DNA from 3 places in the Arthrobacter sp. Y3223151 genome. Region 2 is predicted to be linked to each of the others. Evidence: predicted binding sites of a transcription regulator. Region 2 holds the regulator's gene; each other region holds the start of a gene.
What was found. The regulator HrcA, encoded in region 2, represses chaperone genes, less so after heat shock. The targets are predictions, from matches to a motif close to TTNGCACTCGNNNNNNNCGAGTGCNAA.

Region 1 (7,008 bases), on a different contig from region 2:
GATTCCGCCCCGCCCACTATTTCCCGCGGCAACCGATGTGGCGGAGCTAACGCGGGGCCGGACTCCGGGGCTTCCACCACCCCGGGCCCCCACGACGACGGAGGGGACCCTGCGCGGGCAGGATCCCCTCCGGACGGGCGAGGCCCGACCAACAGCGTACGGCGTGCGCTAGTGCTGGTGGTTGTGACCGTCCTCTTCGGCCGGCTTCTCGACGACCAGGGTTTCGGTGGTCAGCACCAGTGCCGCGATCGAGGCCGCGTTGCGCAGCGCCGAGCGGGTCACCTTCACCGGGTCGATGATGCCGGCGGCGACGAGGTCCTCGTATTCCCCGGTGGCGGCGTTGAAGCCGTTGTTGAGCTCCAGGTCGCCCACCTTGGAGACAACGACCATGCCCTCGTGGCCGGCGTTTTCGGCGATCCAGCGCAGCGGCTGGGCCAGCGCACGGCGGACCAGGCCGACGGCGGTGGCAGCGTCGCCCTCGAGCGCGAGCACGTTCGGGTCGGTGTCCAGGGCCTGGGCGGCGTGCACCAGGGCGGTGCCGCCACCGGCCACGATGCCTTCTTCCAGGGCAGCGCGGGTGGAGGACACGGCGTCCTCGATCCGGTGCTTCTTCTCCTTCATTTCGACCTCGGTGGCAGCACCGACCTTGATCACGCCGATGCCGCCGGACAGCTTGGCCAGCCGCTCCTGGAGCTTCTCGCGGTCCCAATCGGAATCGGTGCGCAGCACCTCCGCCTGCAGCTGGGACACGCGGTCGGCCACGTCGGCCTCGGAGCCGGCGCCGTCAACAATGGTCGTGTTGTCCTTGGTGACGGTGATGCGGCGTGCCGTGCCCAGCACCTCGAGGCCCACCTGGTCCAGCTTCAAACCGAGGTCCGCGGACACGACCTGGGCGCCGGTGAGCACCGCGATGTCCTGCAGCATGGCCTTGCGGCGGTCGCCAAAGCCCGGCGCCTTCACGGCGGCAACGTTGAGGGTGCCGCGGATCTTGTTGACCACCAGGGTGGACAGGGCCTCGCCGTCGATGTCTTCGGCAATGATGAACAGCGGCTTGTTGGCCTGCAGCACCTTCTCCAGCAGCGGCAGGAACTCCTGCACCGTGGAGATCTTGCCCTGGGAGATCAGGATCAGCGCGTCCTCGAGGACGGCCTCCTGGCGCTCCTGGTCGGTGACGAAGTACTGCGACAGCAGGCCCTTGTCGAACTGCATGCCTTCGGTGAGCACCAGCTCGGTCTCCATGCTGGAGCCCTCTTCGATGGTGATGACGCCGTCCTTGCCCACCTTGTCGAACGCTTCGGCCAGCAGTTTGCCGACCTCGGGGCTCTGGGCGGAGATGGTGGCGACCTCGGCGACCCTGCCTTCGACCTCGCGGGCGTTCTCCAGCAGGCGGGCGGCAACGGCCTCGACCGCTACCTCGATGCCGTGCTTGAGGGCGCCGGGGGCGGCACCGGCGGCCACGTTGCGGAGGCCTTCCTTCACCAAGGCCTGGGCCAGCACGGTAGCGGTGGTGGTGCCGTCACCGGCAACATCGTTGGTCTTGGTGGCGACTTCCTTGGCCAACTGCGCGCCGAGGTTCTCGTACGGATCGTCGAGTTCCACCTCGCGGGCGATGGTCACGCCGTCGTTGGTGATGGTGGGGGCGCCCCACTTCTTGTCCAGAACCACGTTGCGGCCACGCGGGCCGAGGGTGACCCGGACGGTATTCGCGAGCTTGTCGACGCCGGCTTCCAGCGCCTTGCGGGCGGCGTCGTTGAACTCCAACTGCTTTGCCATGAATTTGTTCCTTTCACGCAAAATGCCCCGGCTGCGCTGCTATAGGAGGCAGCCGGGGCATTTCGGTTGTCCGTGATTCCGGCTGCGGGCGTCGACTGCGCGCGCCCGAGCCGCCGGACTCAGCTGATGGGCCTTACTTGGTGACGATGGCCAGCACGTCGCGGGCGGAGAGCACCAGGTACTCTTCCCCGCCGACCTTGACCTCGGTTCCGCCGTACTTCGAGTAGATGACAACGTCACCCTCGGCTACGTCAACGGGAACCCGGTTGCCATTGTCATCGACGCGGCCGGGGCCGATCGCGACAACTTTGCCTTCCTGCGGCTTTTCCTTGGCGGTGTCCGGAATGACCAGGCCGGAGGCCGTGGTCTGCTCTGCTTCGAGCGGCTGGACAACAATACGATCCTCAAGAGGCTTAATGGAGACCGACACTCGGCTCTCTCCTTTTCATGCGCTACGAATAGGTTGGCCAAGGAGATGTCTGCCGTCGTCGCGGTGCCGGCAGGCGGTTCCTTGATTAGCACCCACACGGGGTGAGTGCTAACTGCGACTCTATGAGAAGGATTAGCACTCGGTCAAGGCGAGTGCCAGCGGCGGGCCCTCAGGTTTCCCCCAGCCGCCGCCTGTGTGACGAAAATCGGCTCCGCCGCCCGACGCCGAAGTTGCGTAAGGCTAACCTAACCCGGTAGCTTTCAAGCTGCGCGCAAATAGCAAACGTTTATGTTGCCTAATGCTGGTCCCCGCCCGGGCCGGCGTTGACGAACAATGGAGAGTCAGTGAAAAAGCCCCTGAAGTCCGGCCTGGTGGCCATGACCGCAGCCGTTTCCATGCTCGCCCTGAGCGCCTGCGGCCAGCAGACCGACGCCGCGGCAGGCACCGGCGCCGAGACGATCAGCGTAGAGCACGCCTCCGGCACCACCGACGTGCCGGTTAACCCGGAGACGGTCTACACCTTCGACCTCGGGGTGCTGGACAGCCTCACCGCCCTGGGCGTCGAGGTCGACGGCGTCCCGGAGGCGGCCGTGTTCCCCGAATCGCTGGCACAGTACGCCGGGGACGACTACACCAAGATCGGCTCCATGAAGGAGCCCGACTTCGAGGCGATCAGCGAAGGCGCACCCGACCTGATCATCATCTCGGGCCGTACCGCCGAGGCCTACGGGGAACTGAGCAAAATCGCCCCGACCATCGACCTGAGCGTGGACACCGCCGCTCCGATCGAGAGCTTCAAGGAAGTCTCCGCGACCCTCGGCGAGATCTTCGGCAAGGAAGCCGAAGTCGACGAAAAGCTGGCGGCCATCGACACCCGGATCGAGGACACCAAGGCCGCAGCTGCCGACGCCGGCACCGGCCTGGTGCTGATGACGAGCGGCGGCGAGATGACGGCCTACGGGGCAGGGTCCCGGTTCGGCATCGTGCACGATGTCCTGGGCGTGCAGACCGCCGCTGACGTGAAGTCCGAGGGCCCGCACGGCGAGGCCATCTCGCACGAATTCGTCGCCGAGGCCAACCCGGACCACCTGTTCGTGATCGACCGCGACTCCGCCGTCGGCGAATCCGGGGAGGCCGCCGCGGCCGTCCTGGACAACGACCTGGTCAACGGCACCCGCGCCGCCAAGAGCGACAGCATCACCTATTTGGATTCGGCTTCCTGGTACCTGGTGGGCTACGGCCTGAATAATACGGACGCCATGATCGCCGCCGTCCAGGCAGCCATCACGAAGTAGCACCCGTACGGCCGCCGGCGTCCGCCGGCGGCCTGCGCGGTGGCCCGATCCATGGCTTCCTCCACGATTTCCAGTCCGGCCCCAGCGGCAGCAGCCGCGGCGGGACGCTCCCGCGCCCGCGGATCCGGTTCCCAGCTCGCCTGGGCAGCCACCGCCGTCGTCGTCCTGGCCATTGCCAGCATGTTCGTGGGCGTCAGCGACGTGTCGCTGCCCGCCTTGCTGGCCGGTGACCAGAAGGCCTGGGACATCTTCTGGATCAGCCGGCTGCCGCGCACCCTGTCGGTCATCCTGGCCGGCGCGGCGCTGGGGATTGCCGGGCTGATCATGCAGCTGATGGCGCGGAACAAATTCGTGGAGCCGTCCACCGTGGGCACCGTGGAGTCCGCCTCGCTGGGCATCCTGGTGGTCACGGTGGCGATCCCCGGTGCCACCCTGTTGGCCAAGATGTCCGTGGCGACCGTGTTCGCGGCCGCCGGGACCGGCCTGTTCCTGCTGGTGCTGCGCCGGATCCCGCTGCGCAACACGCTCATTGTGCCGCTGGTGGGCATCATGCTGGGCGGCGTCATCGCCGCGGTGACCACGTTCTTCGCGTACCGCTTTGACCTGCTGCAGACGCTGAACAGCTGGATGATCGGCGACTTCTCCGGCGTGCTCCGCGGCCGCTACGAACTCCTCTGGATTGTCGCGCTGCTCGCGGTGATCGGCTACCTGTGCGCGGACCGGTTCACGATGGCCGGCATGGGGCAGGAATTCTCCACCAATCTGGGCCTGCACTACGGCCGGATCCTGACGCTCGGGCTGGTCATCGTCTCGCTGATCAGCGCCGTGGTGGTGGTCAACATCGGCGCCATTCCGTTCCTGGGGCTGGTGGTGCCCAACCTGGTGTCGCTGGCATTCGGTGACAGCGCCCGCCGCGCGGTTCCCTGGGTTGCAGTCTTCGGCGCGGGCTTTGTGCTGCTGTGCGACATCATCGGCCGCACCATCCGCTACCCCTACGAGATCCCGGTGGGCGTGATCGTCTCCGCCGTGGGCAGCGCCGTCTTCCTGTACCTGCTGCTGAGGACCCGCAAGAATGGCTGATTCGGTACTTCCGGCCGCGCTGACGCCGCACAAGCGCCGCACCCTCACCACGGTCCGGCCGCGGACCTGGATCATCCTGCTGGGCCTGCTGACGGCCGCCCTCGTGGCGGTGTTCATGACCATCGACCTACGCGGCAACCTCGGCTACATCCTGCCCCGGCGTGCCATCAAGATCGGTTCGATGCTGCTGGTGGCGTACGCCGTGGGCGTGTCCACGGTGTTGTTCCAGACGGTGACCGCCAACCGGATCCTGACCCCGTCGATCATGGGCTTCGATGCCCTCTACATGCTGATCCAGACCGGGCTGACCTTCGCGATCGGCGGGCAGGCGCTGCTGAGCCTGGGCGCGCCGGTGCGCTTCGTGATCGAAGTGATGCTGATGGTGGGCTTCTCCTTCCTGATCTACCGCTGGCTGTTCACCGGCGGCGGCAAGAGCCTGCACCTGATGCTGCTGGTGGGCATCGTGTTCGGGACCATGTTCCGCGGCATCTCCTCGCTGCTGCAGCGGCTGATCGATCCAAGCGAATTCATCATCCTGCAGGACCTGTTTTTCGCCAGCTTCAACAACGTGGACGGCGTGCTGCTGGCCGTGTCCGCGGTGGCCGTGGCCGCGGCCACCGTCCCGGTCTGGCGCATGCGCCGGCAGCTGGACGTGCTGGCGTTGGGCCGGGACACGGCGCTGAACCTGGGCGTGGACCACCGCCGGGCCGTCACCACCGTCCTGATGCTCTGCGCCATCCTGGTGGCCGTTTCCACCGCGCTGGTGGGCCCGATCACGTTCTTTGGCCTGCTGGTGGCCAGCCTTGCCTACCTGCTGTGCTCGCACTTCCGGCACGTGTACGTCCTGCCCATCGCCGTGCTGCTGGGCGCCATCGCCCTGGTCGGCGGCCAGCTGGTCCTCGAGCAGGTGTTCGGTTTCGATACCGCGCTGAGCATCGTCATTGAATTCGCCGGCGGCGTCCTGTTCATCGCCCTGCTGCTGAAAGGCTCCATCAAATGATCCACGTCTCCGGAGTCTCCAAGACCTACGGCACGCAGACCGTGGTCGACGACGTCAGCTGCTACATCAAGGATGGCGGCATCACGTCGATCATCGGGCCGAACGGCGCCGGCAAGTCCACGCTGCTGTCCATGGTCTCCCGGCTGCTGCCCATGGACGCCGGGGCGGTGACCATCGACGGGCTCGACGTCGGCAAGACCGCCGGCAAGGAACTGGCCCGCAAGATGGCCATCCTGCGCCAGGACAACCAGCTGACCGTCCGCCTGACCGTGCGGGACCTCGTGGGCTTCGGCCGTTTCCCGCACAACAACGGCCGGCCGGGCCCGGCCGACCTCGTGCAGATCGAGCAGGCGCTGGCGTACCTGGACCTGACGTCCATGGCGGACAAGTTCGTGGACGAGCTCTCCGGCGGCCAGCGACAGCGGGCGTTCATCGCCATGGTGCTGGCCCAGGACACCGACTACCTGCTGCTGGACGAACCGCTGAACAACCTGGACATGAAGCACTCGGTGGAGATGATGCGGCTGCTGCGCCGGCTGACCGACGAACTGGGCAAGACCGTGGTGCTGGTCATCCACGACATCAACTTCGCGTCCTGCTACTCGGACTCGATCATCGCCATGCGCTCCGGCCGCCTGGTGCACCAGGGCCCGCCGGCGCAGATCATGCAGCCGGACGTGCTGCGGGACGTGTACGACATCGACATCCGCATCGAGGAGATTGAGGGCAACCGGATCGGCGTCTACTTCGCCTGACGCCGGACGGCGGGGTAGTTGCCGGCCCGGGCCGGCGGGGTAGTTGCGGGCGCAGTCCCACCCGACGCCCGCACGGCGTCAGACCACGGAGAAATCGCCGGGCAGCATGGTCCGCCCGGTCAGGGCCAGCAGCACCTGGGCTCCGTCGCCGCGTTCGGCGGCAATCTCCATCGCCAGCCGCCCGGCTTCCAGCTCCACGTTGCGCGGCAGTTCCGCCACCAGGCCGCAGGCCCGGGACAGGTCGAGGGTGTGCACCGCAAGTTCGAAGATCCTGGTGGGCAGGTAGTCGCTGAAGCGCATCCCGCCGGCGGCCGTCTCGATGACCCGGTCCTCGGTCAGCGGCAGCGTGTTTTCCAGCTGGGCCAGCAGCCGGTCGACCATGTCCACCGGGTCCGGGCCCAACTCCTTGCCGGCTGCCATGGCCCGTTCGGTGACGCCGGGATCATTGGCCAGTCCGGTGGCCAGGTAATAGTCAGCGGCCGATTCCACCTGGACTGTCTTGGCGGGGCGCCCCAGGTAGGTCAGCACCGTGGACAGCGCCCGGCTGGTATGTCCGGCGAGCGTCCGGACGCTCCAATCGTCCAGCCCGGGTGCGTTCCATGCGGTCGGCGGCACGTTTGCCAGCACCTCGCGGAAGTACCGGCCCGCGGATAGGAACGTTGCCGCCGATTCGAT
Region 2 (7,008 bases):
AGGCAGCGGCGGGCGCGGAGGACCGGGTGTTCTGCCTGTATGTCCACATCCCGTTCTGCCGGGTGCGCTGCGGCTACTGCGATTTCAACACCTACACCGCCAAGGAACTGGGTTCCGGGGCCTCGCAGGATGAGTACTCGGGCACGCTGAACACCGAACTGGAGCTGGCCGCGCGGGTCCTGCGCGAGTCCGGCGTGCCGGAGCGGCCGCTGGCCACTGTCTTCTTTGGCGGCGGCACGCCCACCCTGCTGCCGGCGGCGGACCTGGCGTCGATGCTTCGCAGGGCCGCGGGCCTGTGGGGTCTGGAGCCGGGCGCCGAGGTCACCACGGAGGCCAACCCGGACTCGGTGACGCCGCAGTCGCTGGAGATCCTGGCCGAGGCCGGTTTCACCCGGGTGTCCTTCGGCATGCAGTCGGCCGTGCCGCACGTCCTGCGGGTGCTCGACCGTACGCACGACCCGGAGCGGGTGCCGCAGGCGGTGCAGTGGGCACGCGACGCCGGGCTGAACGTCAGCCTCGACCTGATCTACGGCACGCCGGGCGAATCCATCGCGGACTGGGAAGCCAGCCTCGACTCCGCGATCGCCTGCACGCCGGACCATATCTCCGCCTACGCCCTGATCGTCGAGGAAGGCACCAAGCTTGCCGCCCAGATCCGCCGCGGCGAAGTGCCCGGCATCGACGACGACGACCATGCCGCCAAGTATGAGATCGCCGACGCGCGGCTCGGCGCGGCAGGCTTCGGCTGGTACGAGGTCAGCAACTGGGCCCGCACTCCCGAGGACCGCTGCCGGCACAACCTGGCCTACTGGCGCGGGGACGACTGGTGGGGAGCCGGTCCGGGCGCACATTCGCACGTGGGCGGCGTCCGGTGGTGGAACGTGAAGCACCCCGCGGCGTACGCCCAGCGGCTGGCCACGGGGGTATCTCCGGCAGCCGGCCGCGAAACGCTGGACACCGGCACCCGCCAGCTGGAACACGTGATGCTCCAGACCCGCATCATCGACGGGCTGCAGACCCGGGACCTGGGCCCGAACGGCCGGAAGGCCGTGGCCGGGCTGATCGCCGACGCCCTGGTCGACCCGGCCGCGGCCTTCGCCGGGACCATCCGGCTCACCCTCAAGGGCCGGCTGCTGGCCGATGCCGTGGTGCGGCGGCTGCTCGAGGACTGACCGTGCCGGCCTCCAGCGACCGGCCGATCCGGTGCAGGGCCGCCTCGTAGGCGGAGTCCCAGCTCCACCCGGCCGCCGGGGCGCCCGCCAGCTCCAGCGAGACGAGACCGTGGACCTGGCCCCACACCACGCCGACCATGGACGCGACGTCGTCGTCCGATGCCCCGGGCAGGGCGGCGGCGACGGCGGCAAACAGCGGCGCGATCGCCGGTTCCGCGGCACCGGGCGTCGGCTGGCACGGCACCTGGCTGGCCAATGAACCGCCGAACATGAGGCCGTACAGGACAGGATGCTCGAGGGCCCACGCCCGATAGGCCCTGCCCAGCGCCTCCATTCCGTCGGGAGCGGCGCGCTGTTGGGAGGCGGCGAAGGAGGCGAAACCGTCGTCGAGGATGGCGGTGAGCAGCTCCGCCTTCCCGCCGAAGAGCGAGTACACCGCCGTCGTTGACGTCCCGGCCGCCGCCGCGATCGCCCGGAGCGACACGGCGGGGGCGCCGTCGCGGGCGATCAGGGCCGCGGCAGTATCGAGGAGCGTGCGGCGCAGCGAATCATCGTGGACTATGGGTCTTGCCATGACCCCAGTATTCCATAACAATGTTCTGTAACACTGTTATGAAAGGAATCGGCTCATGTCGGAACAAGTACACACAGGACGGTTCACGGCCGACCCGGGCGGCGAACGGGTTACCGTCTTCCTCATCGGGATGCGGGCCAACCGATGGTGGAAGCTCGGCAGGGTGGCCCGCACCGCGTCGGCGATGCCGGCGATGCTGGCGCACCTGGCGGCCTCGCCGGAGGCCGGGCTGCTGGGCTTCCACCAGTGGTTCGGGCGGACCACGATCATGGTCAGCTACTGGAAAAGCCCGGAACATTTGCAGCGGTTCGCCTCCGACCGCTCGGCGCCGCACCTGGAACCCTGGCGGCGGTTCATGCGCGAATCGGCCGGCAGCGGGGACGTCGGCGTCTGGCACGAGACCTACGAGACGGTGCCGGGGGGCCGGGAGAGTGTCTACAGCGACATGCCGCGCTTCGGCCTGGCCGCGGCGACCGCCCACGTGCCGATCGCGGCGGGGATGAACACCGCCCGCCAGCGGTTGGCGCGGCAGGCAGGGTAGGAGGCCGGCAGTCTGGCGGAGCGGCAGGGCTGGCGGGATGCCAGGGCTAGCGGAACAGGCGCAGGTTGTAGGCGTACCGGTAGGGAACGCCGCGGTTGCACTTGACGCCGGCAATGACGGAATAGACCGTGAGGAAGACCCAGATGGAGGCCGCGATGACGGCAAAGAGCCCGCTGACCGCCGGGATGACGATCAGCAGGTTCGCAATGATCGCCACCACCGTGGGCGGAACGGTGAAGTTCAGTGCCTCTTTGGACTCCTGGGCGGTGAAGGGGCCCCGGTCCTTGAAGATCAGGTAGATCGCCAGCGACGGGAAGCAGCCCAGGATGCCGCCGAAGTGCGCCATGGTGGCCCATTGCCGGTCCTCCGAAGGGGTCAGGGGCAAAGCGGACGCCGACGCGCTCTGGTACTGCTGGCGCGGAGCGGACTTGCGCTCCGGCTGCTGCTTACGCGCAGAGTTCTCGGACACTGGACCTACCTTCGGAAAATCTTCTGATGGCTCACTTCTGTTCCTAGCCTAGCCGTTCCACCCCGTCACCCGGTGCATTCCGCGAGCGCCGGCGCCGGCCGGGACCGGCTCAAACGGTCAGGAAATCGATGACTTCTTCCACCCGGCCCAGGAGGCTGGGCTCCAGGTCGGCATAGGTGTTGACACTGCCCAGCAGCCTCTTCCAGCCGTCGGCGATGTCGATCTGGGTCCGGTGCGGCCAGCCGAGGCCGGCGAGGATGCCGGTCTTCCAATCGGTGCCGCGCGGAACCACCGGCCACGCGGACCGCCCGATGACCGCCGGTTTGATGGCCTGCCAAACATCGACGTAGGGGTGGCCCACAATCAGTACGTTGCCCGCTGCCGCGGGCACGGCCATGGCGGCCTCGGCTATCCGCCACTCCTTGGAGTTGGGGACCAGGTGGTCCACCAAAATGCCGAGCCTGCGCTGCGGACCGGGGGAGAAGTCCGCCACGGCCGCCGCCAAATCGTCCACGCCGTGCAGGGGTTCGACCACGATTCCCTCTACCCGGAGGTCGTCTCCCCAGACCTTTTCCACGAGTTCGGCGTCATGCTTGCCTTCGACCCAGATCCTGCTGGCCCGCGCGACCCTGGCACGCTGGCCCTCGACCTTGACCGAACCGGAGGCCGTCCGTTGCCGGACGGGTGCCTTCTGCGCGGGCGCCGCCGGCACCACCTTCACCGGCTCGCCCTCGAACAGGAAGCCGAAACCCAGCGGAAACGAGCGGACCTTGCCCCGGCGGTCTTCCAGCGACACCAGATGCACACCGCCGGACTTCTCCACCCGGACGACGGCGCCCACCCACCCGCTCTGTGCGTCCTCGAGCACCAGTCCCGGTTCGGCGCCGATTTCGCGCAGTGCCCGGGCCTTGGGGGCGGTGAGATCCTGGGGGCCCCAGCCGTAGCTGCTCATAAACTTTAAGTCCTCTGCTGGTTGTGGTCCTCACGGCACGGCCGCCCGACAATGCTAACAACGGCGGCGACGTATTAGACTTAGCACTTGGACGTGTTGAGTGCTAACGGTCTGTCCGCAGACGAGTTGGAGACAGGAGGAGTGCAGTGAGCGAGGTCCGGAGGCTGGAAGTGCTCCGCGCCATTGTCGAAGACTATGTGCACTCGCGCGAGCCGGTGGGCTCCAAGGCACTGGTCGACCGGCACAGCCTGGGCGTGTCGTCAGCCACGATCCGCAACGACATGGCGGCGCTGGAGGAAGAGGGGCTGATCGTCGCCCCGCACACCAGCGCCGGCCGGATTCCCACGGACAAGGGCTACCGCCTGTTCGTGGACCGGATTTCGGACGTCAAGCCGCTCTCTGCCCCCGAGCGCCGCGCCATCCAGAAACTGCTGGAAGGCGCCGACGACCTCGACGATGTCATGGAACGCACCGTGCGGTTGCTGTCCCAGTTGACCAACCAGGTGGCCGTCATCCAGTATCCCCAGCTGGGTGCTGCCAAGGTGCGCCACATCGAATTCATCCTGCTGGCTCCCAAAAGGGCCCTGGTCGTGCTGATCGCGGACAACGGCAAGGTGGAGCAGCATGTCGCGGCGCTTCCGGCGGACGTCACCGAGGATGCCCTGTCCACGCTGCGCGCAGCGTTCCTGTCGGCGCTGTCCGGGAAACCGCTGGCGGCGGTGCCGGGGCTGCTGAAGACCTTCCCGGTGCCGCCGCAGACGGCACCGGCGGGCACGGTCGAGGCCTTGGCGTCGCAGCTTTCGCAGCTTGCCGCGGCCACGAACGAGGAGCGGATCCTGATGGCCGGCACGGCCAACCTGGCCCGTTCCACGGTCGACTTCCAGCTGAGCATCGGTCCCATCCTCGAGGCTCTTGAAGAACAGGTGGTGCTGCTGCAGTTGCTCTCCGAACTGCATCAGGACGCGCGTGGCATGTCGGTGAGCATCGGCAGCGAAAACCCCTACGGTTCGCTGGCCGAAACCTCCGTGGTGGCCACCGGGTACGGCCCGGGCGCGACGGCCAAGGTCGGCATCCTCGGCCCCACCCGGATGGACTATCCCACCACCATGGCCGCGGTGCGCGCCGTCGCACGTTATTTGTCACGGATCCTCGCCGGCTAGCCACACGCCGCGCAGTGTCCGCACCGGCCGTCGGCGCCGGTGAACCGATCCCCAGGAAGTGAAGTACTACAAGGTGAGTAACCACTACGACGCCCTCGGTGTCAGCCAGGACGCCTCCACCGAGGAAATCAAGAAGGCCTACCGCAAGCTGGCCCGCAAGCTGCATCCGGATGTGAACCCCGGCCCGGAGGCAGCCGAACAGTTTAAGCAGGTCAGCCACGCCTACGAGGTGCTGTCCGACCCGCAGAAGCGGCGCATCTACGACACCACCGGCAACGAGAACGGCAATGACACCGGCTTCGGCGGTGGCTTCTCCGGGTCCGGGTTCGCCTTCCAGGACATCTTCGAAAGCTTCTTCGGCGGCGCCGGGGCGGGCGGCGCCGGTCCGGCCTCCCGGACCCGCCGCGGCCAGGATGCCCTGATCAATGTGCGGATCGACCTCAAGGACGCGGTCTTCGGGGTCAACAAGAAAATCGAAGTGGACACCGCCGTCGTCTGCCCCACCTGCGACGGCAGTTGCTGCCGCCCCGGCACCAGCCCGCGCACCTGCGACATCTGCGGCGGTTCCGGCCAGGTCCAGCGTGCGGTGCGGTCCATCCTGGGCCAGGTCATGACCACTGCCGCGTGCGGCAGCTGCCAGGGCTTCGGCACGGTCATTCCCGACCCCTGCAACGAGTGCAACGGGGAAGGCCGCGTCCGCAGCCGGCGTTCGCTCACCATCAAGCTCCCGGCGGGCGTCGGGACCGGAACGCGGATCCAGCTGGCCGGCCAGGGCGAAGCAGGCCCTGCCGGCGGCCCGCAGGGCGACCTGTATGTGGAAATCCGCGTCAACCCGGACAAGAACTTCATCCGCGAGGGTGACGACCTGCATGTCACGCTCTCGGTGCCGATGACCGCTGCCGCGCTGGGCACCGACCTTACGCTGGACACCTTCGACGGCGAACAGGAAGTCAGCATCAAGCCTGGCACGCAGGCGGGCGAGACCCTCACCCTGCGCGGCCTGGGCGTGACCCACCTGCGCGGTTACGGCCGCGGCGACCTGCAGGTGCACGTGCATGTGGAGACGCCCAGCAAGCTGGATGCGGAGCAGGAGGACCTGCTGCGCCGGCTGGCCCGGGCCCGCGGCGAGGAATACACCGAGGGCAAGCTGGCGTCCTCCGGCACGGGCGTCTTCGCCCGCCTGCGGGACCGGCTCGGTAACCTCTAGGCGTGACCAGCCACCTGTTCTTCACGGCTCCGGGCGAGCTCGACGACGTCGCTCCGGGCGACAGCTTCACCCTGGCCGGGGACGAGGCGCGGCACGCCGTCACCGTCAAGCGGATCGAGCCGGGTGAAGCCGTCGATCTGGCCGACGGGCTGGGCCGGCGGCTGATAGGGGAGGCCGTTGCCGGCACGTCCGGCCAGCTCACCGTCCGCGCGCTCCGGATCCTGCAGGAACCGAGGCCGGACCCGGAGTTGGTGCTGGTGCAGGCGCTGGCCAAGGGAAACCGCGACGAACTTGCCATCGAAGCGGCCACCGAACTGGGCGTCGATGCCGTGGTGCCGTGGCAGGCCGAACGCAGCATCGTGCGCTGGAAGGCGGACAAGGCGGCCAAGGGAGCGGCGAAATGGCAGCTGGCGGTCCGGGCGGCCGCCAAGCAGTCGCGGCGTGCCCGCGTTCCGGAGGTGGAGCCGCTGGTGGAACGGGCCGGGCTCTGTGCCCTGATCCGGGACAGCCGGCTCTCGCTGCTGCTGCACGAGGACGCCGCAGGCAGCGTTGCCGACGCCGTGGAGGCGGCCGGGTTGCGTGCCGGCTCAGCCGCCGGGGAGCGCGGCGGAAACGACGGCGCCGGTGCCCGGCCAGGTGCCCAGCCCGGGGGCCGGACCGGCGGCGTGGCGCGCGTGCTGATGATTGTGGGCCCCGAAGGCGGGATGAGCCAGGCCGAAGTGGACGCGATGCTCGACGCCGGGGCGGTGGCGGTGCGGCTGGGGCCGCACGTCCTGCGTTCCTCCACGGCCGGGCCCGCCGCCTTGACCTTGCTCAGCGAGTTGCTGGGCCGCTGGCGCTGACCGCGTCCGTCAGCAGAACCGGCCTAGGTGATGGTGAAGACCTTACTGTCCGCATTCTGCCGTTCGTCGGTCCGCCCGTCCTGGTCCTCTT
Region 3 (7,008 bases), on a different contig from region 2:
TCGGCTGGTCTCCGCCACCCAGGATGCGATTAACGGCTTCCCGGTCACCGCGTCGGGGCGTTACCTCTCGGCCTTCTTTACCTTCGCTGCGATTGCCGCCGGCGTCGCCGTGGGGCTGGTGGGCGGCTCGATGCTCGGCGTCAGCCTGCCCGAAGTCTTCGTGGAGGGCCAAGGCCAGTACCCCTATGTGGTGCGGGCGCTGCTGCTCGTCGTGGCGACCATTGCCCTCAGCATGACGGAGCAGACCAAGCTGAACATGCTGCTGCCCACGGCCGCCGTCGGGCTGGTCGGGTTGTTGATCTACGACTTCGCGGTGTGGGCGGGGATCGGGGACCGGATCGGTCCGGCCGTCGGCGCCGTGGTGATCGGGTTCCTCGGGCGCATCGTGGGCCTGCGGATGGGCTCTCCGCAGCTGGTGGTGGCGGTGCCGGCCGTGCTGTTCCTGCTGCCCGGGCTGTCCGTGTTCCGGTCCATCTTCGAGCTGACCGTCAACTCGGAGGCGCCGTTCAACGGCATCCTGGGGCTGTTCGGTGCGCTGACGGTGATCCTGGCCATCGCCGGCGGTACGGTGCTCGGCGACAACCTGGCCCGGCCGTTCACCAAGGGACTGGGCTCGAACGAAAACCGGCGGGCCCGGCGCCGCTAAGGACGCCGGATCCGCCGGGCGCGAGGGTGGCCGCCGGGTGCCGGGCTGGGCGCCGGGGGGAGCCCCGGCGATCCCGGCTCAGGCCGGGTAGTTCTCCGGGAAGATCTGGCCCGCCGGGGTGCGCTTCTCCGCCTGGAAGGCGTCTTCGGCCCGGCCGTAGGCCCAGTAGCCCGAGATGGAGACCTGTCCGCGGGACAACCCGTGGTCCTTGAACAGGACATCGCGCAGGGACTTCACCTCGTCGCGCTCGCCGTGGACGAATGCGTCCACGCGGCCGTCGGGCCAGTCCAGGCCCGCTATGGCGTCGCGCAGCAGGGTAGCGGTCCCGGGCGTTTGGCCGCGCCGGAACAGCCAGCGGATTTCCAGGTTGGCCGGAGCGTTTAGTTCCTGCATGTCCGCCTCGGAGTCCACTTCCAGGAAGGCGTAGCCGCGCGCGTCCGGGGCCAGTGCCTCGATGGCGGCAGCCACGGCCGGCAGCGCCGCGTCGTCGCCGGCCAAAAGGTACCAGTCGGCGTCGGGATCGGGCCGGTACGCGCCACCGGGTCCGCTGAACATCATCCAGTCGCCCGGCTTGGCCTGGGCGGCCCAGGGGCCGGCGAGGCCTTCGTCGCCGTGGACCACAAAGTCGACCACCACTTCGCGGGTGTCACGGTCCAGCCGTCGCACGGTGTAGGTGCGGGTGACCGGCAGCTTGTCGGCCGGAAGCGTTTCCTTCAGCTCCGCGACGTTGACAGGAAGCTCCACGTCGAGCGCGGGGTCCAGGAAAAAGATCTTGATGTACTGGTCCGTGGCGTCCTTGGCCGCGAACCTTTCGGCGAACGAATCGAACGCCTCGCCGCCGGCGTAGACCCGGACCATGTGCTGTGAAATCCACTCGGTGCGCGTCACCTGGAGGTTGGTCTGCACCTTCGGCGGCTGAGCGCTCCGTCCCGCGCGGGCGGGGGCTGCTGCCGGTTGTGTCTGCATCCTGCACTACTCCTGACGAAGGGAAACTGCTACTTAGGTAAACCTAATCCACCCGTCAGGTAATCCCAATTTGCGGATGGTGAAGGTCACATGGGCCGACGTGAGCGGCCCAGCCGGAGGCCCGGCGCCCGGCTTGAGGCCCAGCTAGCTGCACGACCCGGCTGCACAGCCCGGCTTGAGGCCCAGCTGCCCGAACCGGCTCAGCGCAGCTCCCAGTGCACGGGTTCGGCTCCCTGGGCGGCCAGCAGCTCGTTAACCCGGCTGAAGGGCCGCGACCCAAAGAATCCGCGGGAGGCCGACAGGGGGCTGGGGTGCACCGTCTCGATCCGCGGCACCTGCTCCAGTACCGGAGCCAACTGCTGGGCTTCCCGGCCCCAGAGCAGTGCCACCAGCGGGCCGCCGCGCTGGGCCAGCGCCCGGACCGCGAGTTCGGTGATCTGCTCCCACCCCTTGTTGCGGTGGGAGCCGGCCTTGCCTGCCTCCACGGTCAGCGCGCGGTTGAGCAACAGCACGCCTTGGTCGCTCCAGGCACTCAGGTCTCCGTGCTGCGGCGGCCGGATACCCAAATCCATCTGCAGTTCCCGGTAGATGTTGGCCAGGCTGCGCGGCAGAGGACGCACGTGCCGTTCGACGGCGAAGGCCAGTCCGATCGAGTGTCCCGGTGTGGGATAGGGATCCTGGCCGACGATCAGGACCTTGACCTTGGACAGCGGCCGCTGGAACGCCCGCAACACGTTGGCCGGCGCGGGCAGCAAGGTCTTTCCGGCGGCGCGCTCGCCGTCAAGGTAGGACGCCAGGTCCCAGAGCAGAGGTTCGGCGGGAGCGAGCACCTCGGCCCACTCGGGATGAATCACGGCGGAGAGCTCCCGGGGGGAGGCAAACGGGTACGGGGCGCCAAAGTCCGCGGCAGGCGGGTGGGCGGGCAGCGGAAAGAGGGCACCGTCGTCGTAGTTCACCGTTCCATCTTTGCGGAAACCACCCGCGGGCAGGCAATCAGCATCGCGGGCACTGCCGACCGCCGGCCCAAATGCTCACCGCGACCCACCCGCCGGCAAGTTGTCAACCATCGCGGGCATGTCCGTCGGCAGGCAAACCGGCCTTCCAGACGGCGCCCGCTCGGCCGTTCGGGACGGGCCCGGGGCGGTGAATGACATGCCTGTAATTCGCCTTTATCATGGAGGAGGTATTGATTGCTGTCAGCAAGTACTAGGAAGCGCAGGTGTGTTGTGGCGGGTTCGGCCGAGGCCAGTGCCTTTTCACTCGAGGCCGAGGTTGACGACGCCAGCCCGCTGAGCGAACGCGACCAGCGCATGCTGGCCTTGGAGCGGCAGTGGTGGAAGTACGCCGGAGCCAAGGAACAGGCCATCCGCGAACTGTTCGACATGTCCGCCACGCACTACTACCAAATCCTGAATGCGTTGATCGACACCGAGGACGCGTTGGCGCACGATCCGATGCTGGTGAAGAGATTGCGTAGACTACGTACGTCCCGCCAGCGCGCGCGCACTGCTCGCCGGCTGGGCACCGACGCCTAGATCCGGGACGGCCCGGTAGGCCGGTTTCCGTTTCGCCACCACAAGGATGCACTGAAAGCGATGAGCAAGTACCCCCGGGATGAGTTCGACCAGGTCCCTGAAACTTCAGACCGCCACGGTGTGCACCGCGCACGGATGGCGACGCCGAAGTCCAACGGCCTGGGCCTGATCGTCCTGGCCGCGGTACTGGCGCTGGCGGTGGGCGCCCTGTCGTTCTTCGTGCTCCCGCTGCTGGGAGGCGGGGGATCTTCGACCCCGGCCGCCGGCCAGGCCACACCTGCGGCCAGCGTTTCGCCCGCGCCAACGGCGCAGGAAACCGAAACCACCGAGCCGGAAGCGACCGCCACCGCGGAGCCGACCGAGGAGGCAACGGAAGAGCCCACCGAGGAAGCGACCGAGGAGCCGACCGAGGAACCCACGGAAGAGGCACCGGCGGTGAACAAGCAGGACCCGGTGATGATCCTCAACGGCACCGGCGTGACCGGACTGGCCGGAACAGTATCGCAGCGGGTGCAGGCGGACGGCTGGTCGATCGCGGTGGTGGACAACTGGGGCGGCGCCCCGCTCGCCGGCTCGGTGATCTTCTACAACCCGGGCCAGGAAGCCAACGCGCGGGCCCTCGGCCAATTGCTGGGCATCAGCGCGATCCAGGAAAACGGCAACGTCTCGCAGTACGTCACAGTGGCGCTGGGTCCAGGCTACCAGTAAGGCATTCCCCGGGCCGGGCCGCCCATGAGGCGTTCGCCGGGCCGGGCCTCAATGGATCGTGCGCCCCAGGTTGTGCGCCGGCCGGGCCCGCCGATCGCCCGCGGCACCGTGATTCCGCTACCCATGCAGCGCGCCCTCCAAGCGGAATTTCGGTTACGCCTCAATAACATTTAAGTGTGCGGTAGCTCACTTCACCCCGCTGCGTGGTTAAGGTGAAACCATCCTGCCGCTGAACCGTACACGGCAGGCTGGAACTACTGAGTATGGAGAACGCTATGGCGCTGGGAACCGTCAAATGGTTCAACGCGGAAAAGGGCTACGGCTTCATCACCGTGGACGAAGAAAATTCCGACGTTTTTGTCCACTGGTCCGCTATTCAAATGGATGGTTACCGTTCCCTCGACGAGGGGCAGCGCGTAGAGTTCCAGATCGGCCAGGGCCAGAAGGGCCCGCAGGCAGAAGAGGTCCGGGTCGCCCCGTAGCAGACCCAGAACGACGACGGCGGCGGAGGCTGGGGTGCCTCCGCCGCCGGTTCCTCGCGCCGGCCGGGCTCGCGCCGGTCGGGCTCGCGCCGGTCGGGCTCGCGCCGGTCGGGCTACTCCTTGAGCGGGACCCCGCGGGCATCGCGCTTGAACGGCTCTGCCCCGACCAGGATCATGATGCCCTCGACGAACCCCCACACGGCGCCGAGGCCAAACGTCAGGAACGTGACCACAATCTGCACCACGCCGATGGCGACGTGGCCCAGGTAGAACCGGTGGACGCCGAGGCCGCCCAGCAGGATGCCCAGCAGCCCGCCGATCAGCCGGGACTTCTGCTCCGGGTAGTAGTAGCCCGGGGGAGCCCCGTAGTACTGCTGCTGGCCGTAGGGCTGGCCTTGGCCCGGCTGGCCGGGCTGCGGGTACTGCTGTCCCGGGGCGCCGTACGGTTGCTGGCCGAAGGGCTGCTGGCCCGGTGCGGGCTGCTGTTGCCCCGGAGCCCCGTAACCCGGCTGGCCGGGTTGCGGGTATTGCTGCCCCGGTGCGCCGTACGGCGGCCGTCCGCCGAGCGGCCTCGTCGGGTTGGTGCCCGGTGCCAGGGGCTCGGTGGGGTTGCTGGTGTTCTTCTCGTCCGGTATTTCAGACATGGTTCTCCGACCTTTGCCCGCTGCCGGGCCGATTGTTCGCGTGCGCTGTCTTGCCTGCCAATCTACGCGCGGGGGGCCTGCCGTTTCCATGGGGGTCCACCCTGATTGTTGGCCCGGGGGCGCTCAGGGGGATCTCAGCCGGGGAAGCGTGTCATCCGGCAGGCCCAACAGCTTGCACTCGACACCTGCGAGTGCTAATTATTGAGTTAGCACTCTCGCGGGCTGACTGCTAAGAAAGCCCGTAGGGAGTGAAACCCGCCACCTCGGTGAGGTGAGCGGCGCGGCGTACCGAATTCGCCGTCGTCGTGAGCCGTCCGTCGCGGGCACCGCAGGTGGCCAGCAGCCGTCAAAAGCTGCGTCCAGTGTCTACTGTCCAGAAGGGACGTAAGCCGCTATGGCAAAGATCATTGCATTTGACGAAGAGGCCCGCCGCGGCCTCGAGCGCGGGCTCAACACCCTCGCTGACGCCGTTAAGGTAACCCTCGGCCCGCGTGGCCGCAACGTCGTGCTCGAGAAGAAGTGGGGCGCCCCCACGATCACCAACGATGGTGTTTCCATCGCCAAGGAGATCGAGCTGGACGACCCGTACGAGAAGATCGGCGCCGAGCTGGTCAAGGAAGTCGCCAAGAAGACCGACGACGTCGCCGGTGACGGCACCACCACCGCCACCGTCCTGGCCCAGGCCCTGGTCAAGGAAGGCCTGCGCAACGTTGCTGCCGGCGCCGACCCGCTGAGCCTGAAGCGCGGCATCGAGAAGGCTGTTGACGCCGTCACCGCCGAGCTCATCGCTTCCGCCAAGGAAATCGAGACCAAGGAACAGATTGCCGCCACCGCGTCGATCTCCGCCGGAGATCCGCAGATCGGCGAGCTGATCGCCGAGGCCCTGGACAAGGTGGGCAAGGAAGGCGTCGTCACGGTCGAGGAGTCCAACACCTTCGGCCTGGAGCTTGAGCTCACCGAAGGCATGCGCTTCGACAAGGGCTACCTGTCCGCCTACTTCGTCACCGACGCAGAGCGCCAGGAAACGGTCCTCGAGGATCCGTACATCCTGATCGTCAACTCCAAGATCTCCAACGTGAAGGACCTGGTTGGCATCCTGGAGAAGGTCATGCAGTCCGGCAAGCCGCTGCTGATCATCGCTGAGGACGTCGAGGCCGAGGCCCTGGCCACCCTGATCGTGAACAAGATGCGCGGCACCTTCAAGTCCGTGGCCGTCAAGGCTCCGGGCTTCGGCGACCGCCGCAAGGCCATGCTGGCCGACATCGCCATCCTGACCGGCGGCCAGGTCATCGCCGAAGAGGTCGGCCTCAAGCTGGAGAACGCCACCCTGGACCTGCTGGGCCAGGCCCGCAAGGTGGTTGTCACCAAGGACGAGACCACCATCGTCGAAGGTGCCGGCGAAGCCGACGCCATCGCCGGGCGCGTCAACCAGATCCGTGCTGAGATCGAGAACTCCGATTCCGACTACGACCGCGAGAAGCTGCAGGAGCGCCTGGCCAAGCTGGCCGGCGGCGTGGCAGTCATCAAGGCCGGTGCCGCAACCGAGGTCGAGCTCAAGGAGCGCAAGCACCGCATCGAGGACGCTGTCCGCAACGCGAAGGCTGCCGTTGAGGAAGGCATCGTCGCCGGTGGCGGCGTGGCCCTGATCCAGGCTGGCGCCAAGGCGTTCGCCAACCTCAACCTCGAAGGCGACGAAGCAACCGGCGCCAACATCGTCAAGGTTGCCATCGACGCTCCGCTGAAGCAGATCGCCCTCAACGCCGGCCTGGAGCCGGGCGTCGTGGCCGACAAGGTCCGCGGCCTGGCCGACGGCCACGGCCTGAACGCCGCCACCGGTGTCTACGAGGACCTGCTGGCTGCGGGCGTGAACGATCCGGTCAAGGTGACCCGCTCTGCCCTGCAGAACGCGGCCTCCATCGCCGGCCTGTTCCTGACCACCGAAGCCGTTGTTGCCGACAAGCCGGAGAAGGCCGCTCCGGCCATGCCGGGCGGCGACGAGATGGGCGGCATGGGCGGCTTCTAAGCTT

Region 1: a site for HrcA is predicted at 2,336-2,362, ahead of groES (co-chaperone GroES). Genes of this name have one in related genera too.
Region 3: a site for HrcA is predicted at 5,188-5,214, ahead of groL (chaperonin GroEL). Genes of this name have one in related genera too.

What each region holds. Positions count from the first base shown of each region.
Region 1 covers NZ_JBNHGI010000004.1:169,767-176,774, forward strand. Annotated here, with positions in the region: gene groL (chaperonin GroEL) at 169-1,773, opposite strand; gene groES (co-chaperone GroES) at 1,907-2,203, opposite strand; gene AC5RUP_RS08220 (siderophore ABC transporter substrate-binding protein) at 2,548-3,498, shown strand; gene AC5RUP_RS08225 (ABC transporter permease) at 3,550-4,578, shown strand; gene AC5RUP_RS08230 (iron chelate uptake ABC transporter family permease subunit) at 4,571-5,578, shown strand; gene AC5RUP_RS08235 (iron ABC transporter ATP-binding protein) at 5,575-6,333, shown strand; gene AC5RUP_RS08240 (maleylpyruvate isomerase N-terminal domain-containing protein) at 6,412-7,008, opposite strand, start outside.
Region 2 covers NZ_JBNHGI010000005.1:19,710-26,717, forward strand. Annotated here, with positions in the region: gene hemW (radical SAM family heme chaperone HemW) at 1-1,172, shown strand, start outside; gene AC5RUP_RS09055 (TetR-like C-terminal domain-containing protein) at 1,120-1,746, opposite strand; gene AC5RUP_RS09060 (DUF4188 domain-containing protein) at 1,802-2,287, shown strand; gene AC5RUP_RS09065 (DUF4870 domain-containing protein) at 2,334-2,756, opposite strand; gene AC5RUP_RS09070 (DUF3097 domain-containing protein) at 2,866-3,708, opposite strand; gene hrcA (heat-inducible transcriptional repressor HrcA) at 3,855-4,868, shown strand; gene dnaJ (molecular chaperone DnaJ) at 4,942-6,075, shown strand; gene AC5RUP_RS09085 (16S rRNA (uracil(1498)-N(3))-methyltransferase) at 6,078-6,917, shown strand; gene AC5RUP_RS09090 (GerMN domain-containing protein) at 6,941-7,008, opposite strand, start outside.
Region 3 covers NZ_JBNHGI010000002.1:431,684-438,691, reverse strand. Annotated here, with positions in the region: gene AC5RUP_RS05815 (threonine/serine exporter family protein) at 1-646, shown strand, start outside; gene AC5RUP_RS05810 (siderophore-interacting protein) at 725-1,612, opposite strand; gene AC5RUP_RS05805 (uracil-DNA glycosylase) at 1,813-2,568, opposite strand; gene AC5RUP_RS05800 (DUF3263 domain-containing protein) at 2,839-3,147, shown strand; gene AC5RUP_RS05795 (LytR C-terminal domain-containing protein) at 3,208-3,855, shown strand; gene AC5RUP_RS05790 (cold-shock protein) at 4,131-4,337, shown strand; gene AC5RUP_RS05785 (TM2 domain-containing protein) at 4,451-4,981, opposite strand; gene groL (chaperonin GroEL) at 5,376-7,004, shown strand.